Regions from separate parts of the Rhizobium sp. WSM1328 genome, predicted to be linked through region 2. Evidence: predicted binding sites of a transcription regulator. Region 2 holds the regulator's gene; the other holds the start of a gene.

Region 1 (8,210 bases), 820 kb from region 2:
GGCAGGAACTGTTGGCAGGCGACGTCCGCTTCGAACTCAACAACCGCGAAGCCACGCCTGAGGAATTGGGTTTCCTCGAAGGCCTCGGCACCGTTTCGGTGTCAACCGGCCTGCGCTCGATGGCCCGCAAGCCCGACGGTTCCGATCAGGCGCTGGTCGAGGTCAAGGCTGTCGATGACGCTTACCCGCTCTACGGCAAGTTCGTGGCCGAGCCGGACTATTCGCTTGCAGCCCTGCTTTCGGGCCAAGGCGGCACCTATGGTGCGGTCGCAGCGCCACTGCTTCTCGATCGGCTCGGGCTTGCGGTGGGCGACGAATTGCTGCTCGGCAACGTCAAGCTCAGCATCACCGGCACGGTGAAAACCGAGCCGGATGCACTGTCGGAAGGTTTTGGCTTTGCGCCGCGCCTGCTTGTCAGCCGCCAGGCGCTCCAAGCCTCCGGACTGATCCAGACCGGAAGCCTGGTCGAACATGCCTATAAGATCCGGCTGGGCGACAAGGGCGCGATGTCGGGCATCCAGGCGCGCGCCTCGAAGGAATTCCCCTCCGCCGGCTGGGCGATCCGCACCAGCGACCGTGCCGCGCCCTCGCTCACCGAAAACATCACCCGCTTCTCGCAGTTCCTGACGCTGGTCGGCCTCACCGCACTGATCGTCGGTGGCGTCGGTGTCGCCAATGCGGTGCGCGCCTTCCTCGATTCCAAGCGCACCACCATCGCCACCTTCAAATGCCTCGGCGCCCCGGCGCAGGTCGTCGTTCTGATCTATCTCTTCCAGATCGCCATCATCGCTCTCGGCGGCATCCTGATCGGCCTCGTCATCGGCGCCCTGTCGCCGATGCTTGCCGCGCAGTTCCTGGCGCAATTCCTGCCGGTCTCGACCGTGCCGACGCTCTACCCCGGCGCCCTGCTGCTCGCCACGTTCTTCGGCATCCTGACGACGCTCGCCTTCGCCATCCTGCCGCTCGGCCACGCCCGCGAAGTGCCGGCGACCGCACTGTTCCGCGAGCAGGGCTTCGAGGCCCGCCACCTGCCCTCCTGGCCCTACATCCTGCTTGCCGCCCTATTCATGGCCGCCCTTGCCGGGCTTGCCATCCTCACCGCCTATGACCGCTTCATCGCTGTCGTCTTCGTTGGCGCGATCGTCTTCGCCTTCGTCGTCCTGCGCCTCGTCGCCGCGCTGATCGCCTGGCTCGCGCGCCGCAGCCCGCGCGTCAATTCGCCGGCACTGCGGCTTGCGATCGGCAATATCCACCGCCCCGGCGCACTGACGCCCTCAGTCGTGCTCTCGCTCGGCCTTGGCCTGGCATTGCTGGTGACCCTGACCCTGATCGACGGGAACCTGCGCCGGCAGCTGACCGGCCGCATGAACGAGGGTGCGCCGAACTTCTTCTTCGTCGATATCCAGAGCGCCGAGGTCGGCGCCTTCCGCGATCTCGTCCAGGGCCAGGCGCCGCAGGGCAAGCTCGTCGAAGTGCCGATGCTGCGCGGCCGGATCATCGCCTTCAACGGCGAGGACGTCACCAAGATGAACGTGCCGGCCGCCGGCCGCTGGGTGCTGAACGGCGATCGCGGCATCACCTATGCCGAAACCCTGCCTGACAACGCCGCCCTCACCGAAGGCAAATGGTGGGACAAGGATTACAGCGGCGAGCCACTCGTCTCTTTCTCCTCGGAAGAGGCACATGAGCTCGGCCTCAAGATCGGCGATAAAGTCACCGTCAACGTGCTCGGCCGCAACATCACGGCGAAAATCGCTAATCTGCGCCGCGTCGAGTGGGAATCGCTGTCGATCAATTTCGTCATGGTCTTCTCGCCGAATACCTTCCGCGGCGCCCCGCATGCGTGGCTGGCGACCCTGACCGATCCCTCTTCGACACCGGCCGAAGATGCGGCGATCCTGAAAACCGTCACCAACACCTATCCGACGATCACCAGTGTGCGCGTCAAGGACGCGATCGATATCGTCAACCAGCTGGTCGCACAGCTCGCGACCGCGATCCGCGCTGCGGCCTCCGTCGCCCTTTTCGCTTCCATCCTCGTCCTTGCCGGCGCGCTTGCCGCCGGAAACCGGGCGCGCACCCACGACGCGGTGGTGCTGAAGACGCTCGGCGCCACGCGCGCCATGCTGATCCGCGCCTTCAGCTACGAATATCTAATCCTCGGCCTCGCGACTGCGATCTTCGCGCTGATCGCCGGCAGCGTCGCCGCCTGGTTCATCGTCGCCCGCATCATGCGTCTGCCCTCGACCTTTCTGCCCGACGTCGCGGGACTGACGCTTGTCACCGCGCTCGTCCTGACCGTCGGCATCGGCCTGATCGGCACCTGGCGCATCCTCGGGCAGAAGGCGGCACCCGTCTTGCGCGAGCTTTGACCGGGCAGCGGCACCCAAACCCTTCACCTTACGGCGATTTAACCGATCGAGCCTTTGCAAGCCTCTTGTTTGCAAAGGGCGAAAGCCTCATATTATCCGCAGGCATGCTGGAGCTCCGCAGCGGCGCCCGGGTCGAAAACCCCGACACCGTATTTCCATCGGAGCTTGTAAGAGGAAACTATGGCTGATCTTCGTAACTATCAAAGCCGCGCTCAGACCGGCGAGATGATTGATCAAGGCCTGCGCGCTTATATGCTCAAGGTCTACAACCTGATGGCGCTGGGTCTGGCGATCACCGGTGTGGCCGCATATCTGTCGTTCCAATTCGCCTTCGCCAATGGTGAGCTGACCGCTTTCGGTCAGGCGATCTATGTAAGCCCGCTGAAGTGGGTTGTCATTCTGGCGCCGCTGGCTCTGGTGTTCTTCCTGAGCTTCCGGATCAATACGATGACGGTGGCCGCCGCCCAGACGACCTTTGCGGTCTACGCCGCGCTCGTCGGCCTGTCGCTCTCGTCGATCTTCCTGATCTACACGGGTCAGAGCGTCGTTCAGACCTTCTTCGTCACCGCCGCCTCGTTCGGCGCGCTGTCGCTTTACGGCTACACGACAAAGCGTAATCTGTCGGCGATGGGCTCGTTCCTGATGATGGGTCTTTTCGGCCTGATCATCGCCTCGATCGTCAACATCTTCCTGGCGTCGTCCGCCGTGCAGTTCGCGATCTCGGTACTCGGCGTACTGATCTTCGCAGGCCTCACGGCCTACGATACGCAGCGGATCAAGGAATTGTACCTGGAAGCCGATGACGTCGCCGTGGCCGGCCGCAAGGCGATCATGGGTGCGCTGACGCTCTATCTCGACTTCATCAACCTCTTCATGTTCCTGCTGCAGTTCATGGGCAACCGTAAATAAGCAGGGCAGACTGAGATCGAAAAGGCGGCTTCGGCCGCCTTTTTTGTTGCGCAGGCTTTCACGGAATGGTTTTAGAAAGCCCCTGCCGCCCTTATGGATATGCTGCTGAAATGTCCTTCCTCCTGCGCGATGCTTCGAACGCCGATATTCCCGCCATTGCCGATATCTATCGCGAATCGGTCCTGAACGGCGTCGCGAGCTATGAGATCGTCCCGCCCTCCGAGGCCGAGATGGCGCAACGTTTTGCGGCCATCGTCGGCCAGCAATATCCCTATATCGCAGCCATCGGCACGGACGGGGCCTTGCTCGGCTACGCCTACGCCTCGGCCTTCCGCACGCGTCCTGCCTATCGCTGGCTGGTCGAGGATTCGATTTATCTGGCGCCGCAAGCCCGCGGCCGCGGCATCGGCAAGGCGCTGCTCGCCGAACTGATCATCCGTTGCACCACCCTCGGCTTTCGTCAGATGGCAGCCGTCATCGGCGGCGCCAGCCCCGCCTCGATCGCGCTTCATCGCACGGCCGGCTTCGAGGAGGTTGGTCTGATGAAGGGCACCGGCTACAAACACGGCCGCTGGCTGGATACGATGTTCATGCAGCGCGCCCTCGGTGAGGGTATGAGCGCAGATCCGGACCCGTCGACCTATCCCGGCACGCTGTTTAACGGCTGATATGGTTTACTTGTCGACGAGCTTCAGGGCCTTGTCGAAGACCTTCAGCACCTGGTTCAGCTCGTGACCGCGCTTCAGGATCGTGCCGTTGACGCTGATCACGCAATAGGCGCCCTGCTTGGCGGCGAGCTTCGGGTTTTTCTCGATGCGGAAGAGCGGCATTTCACCGGAACGCTTGAAAACGGAAAAGACCGCCCTGTCCTTCAGGTGATCGATGGCGTAGTCGCGCCATTCACCATCACCGACCATCCGACCGTAGATCCAGAGGATCGCGTCCAGTTCGCGCCGGTGGAAGGTCACCGGAAGCGGGTCCTTGCTTTGCTTGTATTCCCTGAGATCGACGACGACTGAGGAACTGTGGTCGACGGAACGGCTTTCGCCGTGTCGCAAATCCGGCTGATCTGTCATCAGTCTCACAAGGCCTCCACATATGACAGGAGAGTGACAGTTTGCCCGAGCTGCCGCAAATTGCAAGAGTGCCGGCTGTCACATTCAGCCGCACTACAGCGCCGCGCGTCTCTCGGGCAAGGGCGCTGGGCAGGCCAACGCTTTCTCCGCAGCGCCGCATTTCAGTCAAAACAGCGCCTCATTTGCAGGAGATTTATGAGCTCCAGTTTGGCGCCAGCGCGCCAAAGGGCCCGGCGGAGCGTATCGACCTTAACCCCAGCCCCGAATACGCTCGGCCGGGCCGCCCCAGCATTTCATCCGCAGCCGGATGAAATTTCAGATATTTTTGCCAGCCATCACCACGGTCGCGCCAAGGATCGCAGCCGGATCGCCGTCTGCGGTTGCCGATTGAAGCAGAATCGCGCAGCCCTCGAGCTGCGGCCGCTGCAGCACGCTGGCCGGCAGCGTCAGACTGGTCGCCTTGCCGTCCCACATGCCGACGGTTTCGACATTGGTGACGCTGTGGAGATAGGAGATCTTCTGGCCGCTGTTCTCGCCCTTTTCGACGTCGATGGTCTTTTCCTTGTCGAAATAGACCATCACGACATTGGCTTTGCCCTGTCCCGCGCCGATCTTGATCTCCAGCTCATCGCCGCGCATCGCGGCACTGATCGGAACGGTCAGCCCATTGCCTTCGCTGCTATAGGTGTCGATCTGGCTGTTGATGCCATTGAGATCGGCGCCGGCCAGATGGCCGCGTCCATTGACGATCGCCTGCGGCGTGTAGACGTTGCTGCGGCCCATTGTCTTGGCATAGCCATACTGCCGCTCGGTATTTTCCTTGGAACTCAGCGTATCGGCCCAACCGAGATAGTTCCAGTAATCGACATGATAGGCGAGCGCGATGACATCGCCCTGGTTCACCAGCTTGCGGAAAGCGGCATCAGCAGGAGGACAGGAGGAGCAGCCCTGCGCCGTGAAGAGTTCGACGACACCTTTCGGTGTGCCGTCTTCGGCCTGCAACGGGCCCGAGAGAACAACGCCGGCGATCAGCGGAATCAAAAAACGGGGGGACATTCACCTGCACCTCTTTTTCAGCGCCGACGGCATGTTGGAACCGGAGGCCCTGACATATGAACGTACGAATAATCCTTCCGGGTTCAAACGAAAAGTCACGAACGGGTGAGACGTAGCTAGACGGGAACTTGCGTAAAACAAATCATCGTGAGCCCCGTTTAAAGACTGTCGCCGCAAAGAAAAACCGCCGGAAACTGCTCTCCGGCGGCCATTATCATGTGAGTGTCTTAAAAATCAGGCAGCGAGGTCGCGCAGAACCGTCTGCAGGATGCCGCCATTGTTGAGGTAGACTACCTCGTCGAGCGTATCGACGCGCGACAGCAGCGGAACCTCCTTCACGGTGCCGTCGCCATAGGTGATCCTGGCGATCTTCTTCTCGCGTGGCTTGATCTTTTCCAGACCTTCGATGGTGACGAGTTCGTCGCCCTTGAGGCCGAGGCTCTGCCAGGTCGTGCCCTCTTCGAAGACGAAGGGGATGATGCCCATGCCGACCAGGTTCGAGCGATGGATGCGCTCGAAGGATTGGGCGACCACCGCCTTGACGCCGAGCAGGTTGGTGCCCTTGGCAGCCCAGTCGCGGGAGGAGCCATTGCCATATTCGACACCGGCGAAGATGACGAGCGGCACGCCTTCCTGCTTGTACTGCATCGCGGCGTCGTAGATCGAGGTCTCTTCCTTCGACGGGTAATGGATGGTGTAGCCACCTTCCTTGCCGTTCGGGCCGAGCATGTGGTTGCGGATGCGGATATTGGCGAAGGTGCCGCGCATCATCACTTCATGGTTGCCGCGGCGCGTGCCGTACTGGTTGAAGTCGGCAACGGCGACGTCGTGGTCGATGAGGTAGGCGCCGGCCGGCGATGCCGCCTTGATCGAACCGGCGGGCGAGATGTGGTCGGTGGTGATCTTGTCGCCGAACAGGCCGAGGACGCGGGCGCCCTTGATGTCGGAAACGCCGCTGCCCTTCTTGCCCATGCCGACGAAGTAGGGCGGGTTCTGCACATAGGTCGAATTGTCGTCCCAGGCATAGGTCTGGCCCGGCGGGATCTGAACGGCCTGCCAGTTGACGTCGCCCTTGAAGACGTCGGCATACTTGCTTTCGTAAAGCTCGCGGGTCACGTATTTCAGGATGAATTCCTGAACTTCCTTCGAGGTCGGCCAGATGTCCTTGAGATAAACCGGGTTGCCGCTCTGGTCCTCGCCGATCGGCTCCTTGGTCAGATCCGTCTGCACCGTGCCGGCAAGCGCATAAGCGACGACCAGCGGCGGGGATGCGAGATAGTTCGCCTGCACGTCGGGCGAGATGCGGCCTTCGAAGTTGCGGTTGCCGGACAGAACGCCGGAAACGATAAGGCCCTTGTCGTTGATCGTCTTCGAGATCGGTGCCGGCAGCGGGCCGGAATTACCGATGCAGGTGGTGCAGCCGAAACCGACGAGGTTGAAGCCAAGCTTGTCGAGGTCGGCCTGCAGGCCCGACTTGGCGAGATATTCGCCGACGACTTGGCTTCCCGGTGCCAGCGAGGTCTTCACCCACGGCTTCGTCTTCAGTCCCTTGGCAACGGCGTTGCGGGCAAGAAGGCCGGCGGCGATCAGCACTGACGGGTTGGAGGTGTTGGTGCACGACGTGATGGCGGCGATCGCCACATCGCCATGGCCGAGATCGAAGTCGGTGCCTTCGACGGCATAGCGGTTGTTCAACTGGCCGGGCTTCTTGTAGTCGGCATCCATCGAGCCGGCAAAACCGGTCGCGATGTTCTCAAGCGAAATGCGGCCTTCCGGACGCTTCGGGCCGGCCATCGACGGCACGACATCGTTCAGATCGAGTTCCAGCGTATCGGTGAAGACGAGCTCGGAACCGTCGCCCTCACGCCACATGCCCTGGGCCTTCGAATAGGCTTCGACGAGGGCGATCCGGTCATGCGTGCGGCCGGACATGGTGAGGTAGTTGATGGTTTCGCCGTCGACCGGGAAGAAGCCGCAGGTCGCGCCGTATTCCGGGCCCATGTTGCCGATCGTCGCGCGGTCGGCGAGCGGCATGTTGTCCATGCCGGGGCCGAAAAATTCGACGAACTTCGAAACGACGCCCTTCTTGCGCAGCATCTGCACGACGGTGAGAACGAGGTCGGTCGCCGTGACGCCTTCCTTGAGTTTGCCGGTCAGCTTGAAGCCGATGACTTCGGGCAGCAGCATCGAGACCGGCTGGCCGAGCATCGCAGCTTCCGCTTCGATACCGCCCACACCCCAGCCGAGAACGCCGAGACCGTTGATCATCGTCGTGTGGCTGTCGGTGCCGACGCAAGTATCCGGATAGGCGATCGTCTCGCCGTCCTCTTCCTTGGTCCAGACGGTCTGGCCGAGATATTCGAGATTGACCTGATGACAGATGCCGGTGCCGGGAGGCACGACGCGGAAATTCTTGAAGGCCTGCTGGCCCCACTTCAGGAAACGGTAGCGCTCGCCGTTGCGCTGGTATTCCAGCTCGACGTTGCGGGCGAAGGCCTGCGGCGTGCCGAATTCGTCGACGATGACGGAGTGGTCGATGACGAGATCGACGGGAACGAGCGGGTTGATCTTCTCGGGATCGCCGCCGAGCGACACCATCGCGTCGCGCATCGCGGCAAGATCGACGACGGCGGGAACGCCGGTGAAGTCCTGCATCAGCACACGCGCCGGGCGATAGGCGATTTCGTTTTCGACCGCACCCTTGTTGTTCAGCCATTCGGCGACAGCCAGGATGTGCTCCTTGGTGACCGACTGGCCGTCTTCGAAGCGCAGCAGGTTTTCGAGCAGCACCTTCATC
Region 2 (8,210 bases):
CGCCTATTCCGCCGGCTGAAGTTCGGCCGGCTCGAAGCGGTAGGTGGTCGAGCAGAATTCGCAGGTCACGGCGATTTCGCCATCTTCCTGGCTGGCCTCGATCTCCTCGGCCGAAAAGCCCTTCAGCACGCCCTTGATCTTGTCGCGCGAGCAGCTGCAGCGGTCGAAAACCGCGCGCGGTTCGTAGACGCGCACGCCGCGCTCGTGGAACAGGCGGAACAGCAGCCGCTCGGTTCCGACCAGCGGATCGGTGAGTTCATCGGCGTCGATGGTCTCGACCAGCGAACGCGCTTCGAGCCAGGCATCGTCCTCGCCGTGCGGGCGGCTGCCGGTGTCGCCGTCGCCGCCGTGGAGATCCGGCTGGCGCATGCGCTCCGGCGCTTCCGGAAGGAACTGGGCGACGAGGCCGCCTGCCCGCCAGCGATGGCGCGGCTTGCCCGCATCGTCACGGTCGAAGAGTTCGGCCGCGGCAAGACGGACGCGCGTCGGGATCTGCTCCGACTGGCGGAAATAGACGCCGGCAATATCTTCCAGCGTGGTGCCGTCGAGCGGAACGATGCCCTGGTAGGGCTGGCTGAACTTGCCCTGGTCAATGGTGAAGGCGAGCACGCCCTTGCCGAGCAGTTGCTCCGGCTCGGTTTCACCTGACTCGATCGCCTTGTTGAGCAGCGCCTGATCGAAACGGGCGTAGGCGCGGACATTTTCCGGCGTCGAGAAATCGGCGACGAGAAGATCGACCGGGCCGTCGCCCTTGGTCTGCACCGTGAACTTGCCGTCGAACTTCAGCGAGGTGCCGAGCAGCACCGTCAGCACGACGACTTCGGCAAGCAGCCGGGCAACGGGTGCGGGATAATGATGACGCTCGAGGATGGCGTCGAGCATCGGGCCGAGCTGGACGGCGCGGCCGCGCACATCCAGCCCTTCCACCTGGAAGGGGACGACATGGTCATCGCCGGCGAAATCAAACTGGCCGAGGGCGGCTGCAGCTTCTGCCATGGCTTTTAACTCCTAGTTTCAGAGCGATGGGCCAGCGTGCCCTTCGCTCACGCGGTCGCGAGTCTGTCTCTCGCGACGTCCGATTATGGTTCAGATCGCGCCCAGGCACCAAGCAAGAATCGACTTCTGCGCATGAAGACGGTTTTCCGCCTCATCGAAGACCACGGATTGCGGACCGTCGATCACTTCGTCCGTCACTTCCTCACCGCGATGAGCGGGCAGGCAATGCATGAACAATGCATCATTGCCGGCTTTCGCCATCAAGGCCGCGTTGACCTGATAAGGCTGGAAGACATTGTGACCCCGGGCCCGATGTTCCTGATTCATGGAGACCCAGGTATCGGTCACCACGCAATCGACGCCGGCGACCGCACGGTCGGCATCATGGCAAAGCATGATTTCGGCGCCCTCATTGCGGGCCCAGTTCAGATAGTGATCCTTGGGCTCCGAGCCAAGGGGCACGGCCATGTTCATGCGGTAGCCGAAGCGGGCGGCACCCTCGACCAGCGAATGCAGCACATTGTTGCCGTCGCCGGTCCAGGCGATGGTCTTGCCCTTGATCGGGCCGCGGTGCTCTTCGAAGGTCATGATATCGGCCATAATCTGGCAGGGATGGGTGTCATCCGTCAGCGCATTGATGACAGGCACGGTCGCATGCTGGGCCAGCTCGACCAGCCGCGAATGCTCGGTGGTGCGGATCATGATCGCATCGACATAACGCGACAGCACCTTGGCGGTGTCGCCGATCGTCTCGGCGCGGCCGAGCTGCATCTCGGTGCCGGACAGGAACAGCGTTTCGCCGCCGAGCTGGCGCATGCCGACGTCGAAGGAGACGCGGGTGCGCGTCGACGGCTTCTCGAAGATCATCGCCAGCATCTTGCCGGCGAGCGGCTTGTCGCCCTGGCCCGCCTTGAAGGCCTGCTTGCGGGCGAGCGCATCGTTCATGATCGTTCTGAGATCGGCTGATGTGACCGCCGAAAGATCGAGGAAGTGTTTAGGGCTCATATCGTCTTCTTACCTGTGCTGCGCCCGAAGGCGGCAATTTCTTCAAGCCGTCTTCTTGACCTTGGAGGCGCGAATGCTCTCGGCGGCGCGCTCGACGCGGGAAAGGCCCTCGCGGGCTTCCTCGGCGGTGACCACGAGCGGCGGAAGAAGGCGGATGACATTGTCGCCGGCAGGCACGCCGAGCAGATGGGCGGCGCGGATCGCCTGCAGCAGTTCGGCTGAGGGAACGGCAGCCTTGATGCCGAGCAAAAGCCCTTCGCCGCGCACGTCCTCGATCACATCGGGATAACGATCCTTCAGCGAGGCGAGGCCCTGGCGGAAGACAAGTGCTACGTCGCGCACCTGCTGGAGGAAGCCATCGGCAAGGATGATGTCGAGCACGGCGCTGCCGACGGCCATGGCAAGCGGATTGCCGCCATAGGTCGAGCCATGCGTACCGGCCTTCATGCCGGAGGCGGCCTCTGATGTGGCAAGGCAGGCGCCGAGCGGGAAACCGCCGCCGATGCCCTTGGCGACAGCCATGATGTCGGGGGTGACGCCCGACCATTCATGGGCGAAGAGCTTGCCGGTGCGGCCGACGCCGGTCTGGACTTCGTCGAGGATCAACAGCAGGCCGTTCTCGTCGCAGAGCTGGCGAAGCGCCTTCATGAACTCAGGCGTGGCAGGACGGACGCCGCCCTCGCCCTGCACCGGCTCGATGAGGATGCCAGCCGTGGCATCGGTGATCGCGGCGCGGACCGCTTCGATGTCGCCGAAAGCCACCTGATCGAAACCCGGCGCCTTGGGGCCGAAACCTTCGAGATATTTTTCCTGGCCACCGGCGGCGATCGTCGCCAGCGTCCGTCCGTGGAAGGCGCCTTCGAAGGTGATGATATGGAAGCGCTCGGGATGGCCCTTGGAAAACTGGTAGCGGCGCGCCGTCTTGATCGCGCATTCGAGCGCCTCGGCGCCCGAATTGGTGAAGAACACCTTGTCGGCGAAGGTAGCGTCCGTCAGCCGTTTTGCCAGACGCTCCTGGCCGGGGATCTCATAGATGTTCGACAGGTGCCAGACCTTGTCTGCCTGCTCCTTCAGTGCGCCGACCACATGCGGATTGCTGTGGCCGACGGAGGTGACGGCGACGCCGGCGCCGAAATCGAGATATCGCTCGCCAGTTTCGGTGATCAGCCATACGCCCTCGCCTCGCTCGAACCGCAGCGGGGCACGAGAATAGGTGTCATAAAGCGGCGCGGCTTCAGCCATGGCGCGATCTCCATCAAAGTTGCCGGGCAATGACTCCGGCTAAGGAAACCAGGCCCGAAAAATCAAAAATGCCGCCTTGCGGCGGCGAGTGGCACTATTTCCTTTTCGCGCTGCAATGTCAACAAAACGGCGCCCTTAGCGTATGCAGCACAGGTGTACAGCGGCATTTTCAGTCTTCAACAGGCATTATTGCAGAAATGCCACGCAGGGACAGCAAGTTGGGGAAAACTACGAATTCGATTCATCCGGATTCATGCGACTCTTGTCACGGAGTCAGGCTCACACTAGGTTAAAGATCAATTACTAGACTGCATGCGGCGGAACTAGTCACCAAAATTGATCAAGCGTTTCTTGTTTCGGAGCTCCCGGGACAACGGTGAGGGATTCTGCCATCACCAACGCAAAAGGTGGAGACAGGGCATGAACTGGACAGACGAGCGGGTCGAGAAACTCAAGAAGCTTTGGGCCGAAGGACTGAGCGCGAGCCAGATCGCGGCACAACTTGGCGGTGTCAGCCGAAACGCGGTCATCGGTAAAGTGCACCGGCTGTGCCTTCCCGGCCGTGCCAAGGCCGGCGGCACCAACACCGCGGCGCGAACGCCGAAGCGCAATACATCGGCGCCGCGCGCGCCGAACTTCGCCTCTCGCATCACCACCCGCACCGTCACCCGCCAGCAGGGCGCGACGATGCTGAAGGAAGAGATCGAGATCGAAACGATCGAGGAAATGGAATACGTGCCGAGAGGCAATGTGGTGGTGCCGATTTCCCGCCGCCTCGGCCTGACGGAACTGACCGAACGCACCTGCAAGTGGCCGGTCGGCGATCCGCTGAAGGATGACTTCCATTTCTGCGGCTGCGAGTCCCCCGACAATTCGCCCTATTGCGGTTATCACCAGAAGCTTGCCTACCAGCCGGTGAATGAACGCCGCCGGGCAGCGGCGCGGGCCAGCTGAACGGGCTGACCATCGTTAGAATGCAGAAAACGGGCCGAGTGGCCCGTTTTTTTATGCGCGGATGGAAGCTCAGGTTTCCCTCCGTCATGCTCGGCCTTGTGCCGAGCATCTGATCACCTCAACTACTTGAGGGAAAAAACTTTATTTTCAAATACTTCATTTGGCGTGCGCAGATCCTCGGCACAAGGCCGAGGATGACGTCGCGGGTTTTGCCAGGGCTCAGCAGGCTCAGATGAAAGCCCTCAGGCTTCCATCGAATAACCGGCGCCGCGGACGGTGCGGATGACGTCCTGCATGTTGGAGAAATTCAGCGCCTTGCGCAGGCGGCCGACATGGACGTCGACGGTGCGCTCGTCGACATAGATATCGTGGCCCCAGACACCATCCAACAGCTGTGAGCGGGAGAAGACCCGGCCCGGCGACGACATCAGGAATTCCAGCAGGCGGAATTCGGTGGGGCCGAGGCGGACTTCGCGGGTCTTGCGATGGACGCGATGGGTCTCACGGTCGAGCTCGATGTCACCGCATTTCAGCACCGTCGACAGCACCTCGGGACGGGCGCGACGCAGCATCGCCTTGACGCGGGCAACGAGTTCGGGGGTCGAAAAGGGCTTGACGACATAATCGTCGGCGCCCGTCGACAATCCGCGGACACGCTCGCTCTCTTCGCCGCGCGCCGTCAGCATGATGATCGGCAGACGCTCGGTCTCCGGCCGCATGCGCAGGCGCCGGCAGAGCTCGATGCCGGAGACGCCGGGCAGCATCCAATCAAGGATGAGAAGATCGGGCGTGCGCTCCTGAAGCCGCATTTCGGCTTCGTCGCCACGAAGGATGGTATCGACCTCGAAGCCTTCCGCTTCGAGATTGTAGCGAAGAAGCACGCTGAGGGCTTCCTCGTCTTCAACAACTGCAACTCTCGGGATCATGCGTGTCGGTCTCCTCGCGCATAATCCTTAAACCAGGGTGATTTAAGCAATGCATCCTGCGCAAATTTAAAAATTGGCTGCGACCTCTTTGCGCGCCCGGACGGGCGCGCACGCAAGCGGCGGGGTGTGGGCAGTTATTCGGTGACCGCGCCGACGGTGTTGGCGCTGTCGTCCTTCGGCCGATCGCCTTCCGGCTGCGCGCCTGTCGTCATGTAATAGATCGTCTCGGCGATGTTGGTGGCGTGGTCGCCGATGCGCTCGATGTTCTTGGCGCAGAAGAGAAGATGCGTGCAGCTGGTGATGTTGCGCGGATCTTCCATCATGTAGGTCAGGAGCTCGCGGAACAGCGAGGTGTACATCGCGTCGATCTCGTTGTCGCGTTCGCGGATCGCATTCGCCTTGTCGGCGGAACGATTGGTGTAGACGTCGAGCACTTCCTTGAGCTGGACGAGCGCCAGCTCGGACAGATGCTCGAGGCCGCGGGCGAGCTTGCGGGGAACGCCGGTGCTTTGGACGGCGATGACGCGCTTGGCAGTGTTCTTGCCGAGGTCGCCGACGCGTTCGAGATCGGCGGCGATGCGGATCGAACCCATGATTTCGCGCAGGTCCGCGGCCATCGGCTGGCGGCGGGCGATGGTGACGATCGCCTTGTCGCCGATTTCGCGTTCGGCGTGATCGAGGATCACATCGTCGGAGATGACCTTCTGCGCCAGCGCGGTATCGCCGTTGACGAGCGCCCGTACGGCTTCGGCGACCATCTGCTCGGCCAGGCCGCCCATTTCGGAAATCCGCCTGGACAGGAACTTCAGATCATCATCATAGGCAGAATAAATATGTGTCGATGCCATGGGGCTTTATCCTCGAATAACGGAAAGGCTTGGTGACGCCAAAATCAGCCGAAGCGACCCATGATATAGTCCTGGGTGCGCGGATCGTCGGGATTGGTGAACATCTTGTCGGTGTCGTTCTCCTCGACGAGATTGCCGAGGTGGAACATGGCGGTGCGCTGCGAAACACGCGCGGCCTGCTGCATGGAATGGGTGACGATGACGATCGTGTAGTTCTCGCGCAGCTCGTGGATCAGCTCCTCGACCTTGGCGGTGGCGATCGGGTCGAGCGCCGAGCAGGGCTCGTCCATCAGGATGACTTCCGGGCTGACGGCGACGGCACGGGCAATGCAGAGGCGCTGCTGCTGACCGCCCGACAGGCCGGTGCCGGATTCGTGCACGCGGTCCTTGACCTCGTTCCAGAGACCGGCGCGCTGCAGGCTGGTCTCGACGATCTGGTCGAGATCGGCCTTCGACTTGGCAAGGCCATGGATGCGCGGGCCATAGGAGACGTTTTCATAGATCGTCTTCGGGAACGGGTTCGGCTTCTGGAAGACCATGCCGACGCGGGCACGAAGTTCGACGACGTCGATATCGGGATCATAGATATCGTCGGTATCCAGCGTGATCTTGCCGGTGACGCGGCAGCCGTCGATCGTGTCGTTCATGCGGTTGAGGCTACGCAGGAAGGTCGACTTGCCGCAGCCGGACGGGCCGATCAGGGCGGTTACGGTGTTTTCGCGGATGTTCAGGTTCACATCGAATAGCGCGCGCTTTTCGCCGTAGTAAACCGAGACATCCTTTCCGATCATCTTATACGGGACGTTGCTCATCTTGTGATCCAGCGCCTTTTCAACTGCAGCTTCCGTCAACATGTTCATGATCTTGTAACTCCGTTTACCAGCGGCGCTCGAAGCGACGACGCAAGAGGATGGCGCCCATGTTCATGACGATCAGGAACAGGAGCAGGACGATGATGGCACCCGAAGTACGCTCAACGAAGGCACGTTCGGCCTCGTTGGCCCACATATAGACCTGTACGGGCAGAGCCGTCGAGGGATCGAGCGGTGTCGTCGGCGCGTTGGCGACGAAGGCGACCATGCCGATCAGAAGCAGCGGCGCGGTTTCGCCGAGCGCATGCGCCAGGCCGATGATCGTGCCGGTGAGGATGCCGGGCATGGCGAGCGGCAGAACATGGTGGAACACCATCTGCATCTTCGAAGCGCCGAGGCCGAGGGCCGCGGCGCGGATCGACGGCGGCACGGCGCGAAGGGCGGCGCGCGTCGCGATGATGATCGTCGGCAGGGTCATCAGCGTCAGCACCAGGCCGCCGACCAGCGAGGCCGAGCGCGGCAGGCCGATGAAGTTGATGAAGACGGAAAGACCGAGCAGACCGTAGACGATCGAGGGGACCGCAGCGAGGTTGTTGATGTTGACCTCGATCAGGTCCGTCAGCTTGTTCTTCGGTGCGAACTCCTCGAGATAGATCGAGGCGGCGACGCCGATCGGCAGAGCAAGCACGAGGACGATCAGCATCAGGTAGAGCGAGCCGATCAGGGCGACGCCCAGGCCCGCGGCCTCCGGACGGCTGGAATTGCCGTTGACGAAGAGGCCGGTATTGAACTGCTTGTGGAGAGCGCCGCTCGCCTTCAACTCGTTCATCCAGCCGACCTGCTTGTCGTTGACCTTGCGGTTCTTCTCATCGACCGACAGATCGATCTGGCCCTTGTTGGCGCTGTCGACATTGGCGTCGGCAAGCACCGTGACATTGACCGTCTTGCCGATGATGGACGGATCGGCGACGACCATGTCGCGCAGCTGGACCGGCGCACCCTTGGAGAGCATGGCGGATGCATCGCGCACATCGGGACGGCTCGCGGCATTGACGTTCAGCTGCTTGACGATCGCGTCGCGCAGGAGAACCGGATAATTGGCGGCGATCAACACCGAAGGGTCGGTCGCACGCTTGTTGTTCGGGTCGATCGTCTTCTCGGAGAATTCGATCGGCAGGGTGATCGCCGTCTGCTGGAAGGCGGTATAGCCCTTGCCGATCACCGTCCACAGCAGGATGAACAGGAAGACGAGACCGAAGGTGATGGCGGCGATGCCATAGGCCTGGAACCGGCGCTCGGCGGCATAGCGGCGCTTGATGCCGATATCGCGGCGCACCGGCGCCTTGGAAACGGTGACGCCTGATGTGGGAGAAACAATATCCGTCATTCGTACTGCTCCCGGTATTTGCGCACGATGTAGAGCGCAT

What was found. Region 2 encodes PhoB, which activates phosphate uptake and scavenging genes when phosphate is short. Its sites were predicted from a motif close to TGTCATNNANCTGTCAT; they were not measured.
Region 1: the regulator PhoB is predicted to act here: its motif matches at 4,380-4,396, upstream of AC2444_RS20525 (DUF2794 domain-containing protein).

The regions. Positions count from the first base shown of each region.
Region 1 is NZ_CM172788.1:4,119,315-4,127,524, forward strand. It holds gene AC2444_RS20510 (ABC transporter permease) at 1-2,372, shown strand, start outside; gene AC2444_RS20515 (Bax inhibitor-1/YccA family protein) at 2,553-3,281, shown strand; gene AC2444_RS20520 (GNAT family N-acetyltransferase) at 3,392-3,949, shown strand; gene AC2444_RS20525 (DUF2794 domain-containing protein) at 3,956-4,357, opposite strand; gene AC2444_RS20530 (DUF1223 domain-containing protein) at 4,673-5,413, opposite strand; gene acnA (aconitate hydratase AcnA) at 5,648-8,210, opposite strand, start outside.
Region 2 is NZ_CM172788.1:179,166-187,375, reverse strand. It holds gene AC2444_RS00945 (Hsp33 family molecular chaperone) at 4-996, opposite strand; gene argF (ornithine carbamoyltransferase) at 1,087-2,001, opposite strand; gene AC2444_RS00935 (aspartate aminotransferase family protein) at 2,044-3,243, opposite strand; gene AC2444_RS00930 (GcrA family cell cycle regulator) at 3,664-4,197, shown strand; gene phoB (phosphate regulon transcriptional regulator PhoB) at 4,440-5,123, opposite strand; gene phoU (phosphate signaling complex protein PhoU) at 5,258-5,971, opposite strand; gene pstB (phosphate ABC transporter ATP-binding protein PstB) at 6,016-6,831, opposite strand; gene pstA (phosphate ABC transporter permease PstA) at 6,848-8,170, opposite strand; gene pstC (phosphate ABC transporter permease subunit PstC) at 8,167-8,210, opposite strand, start outside.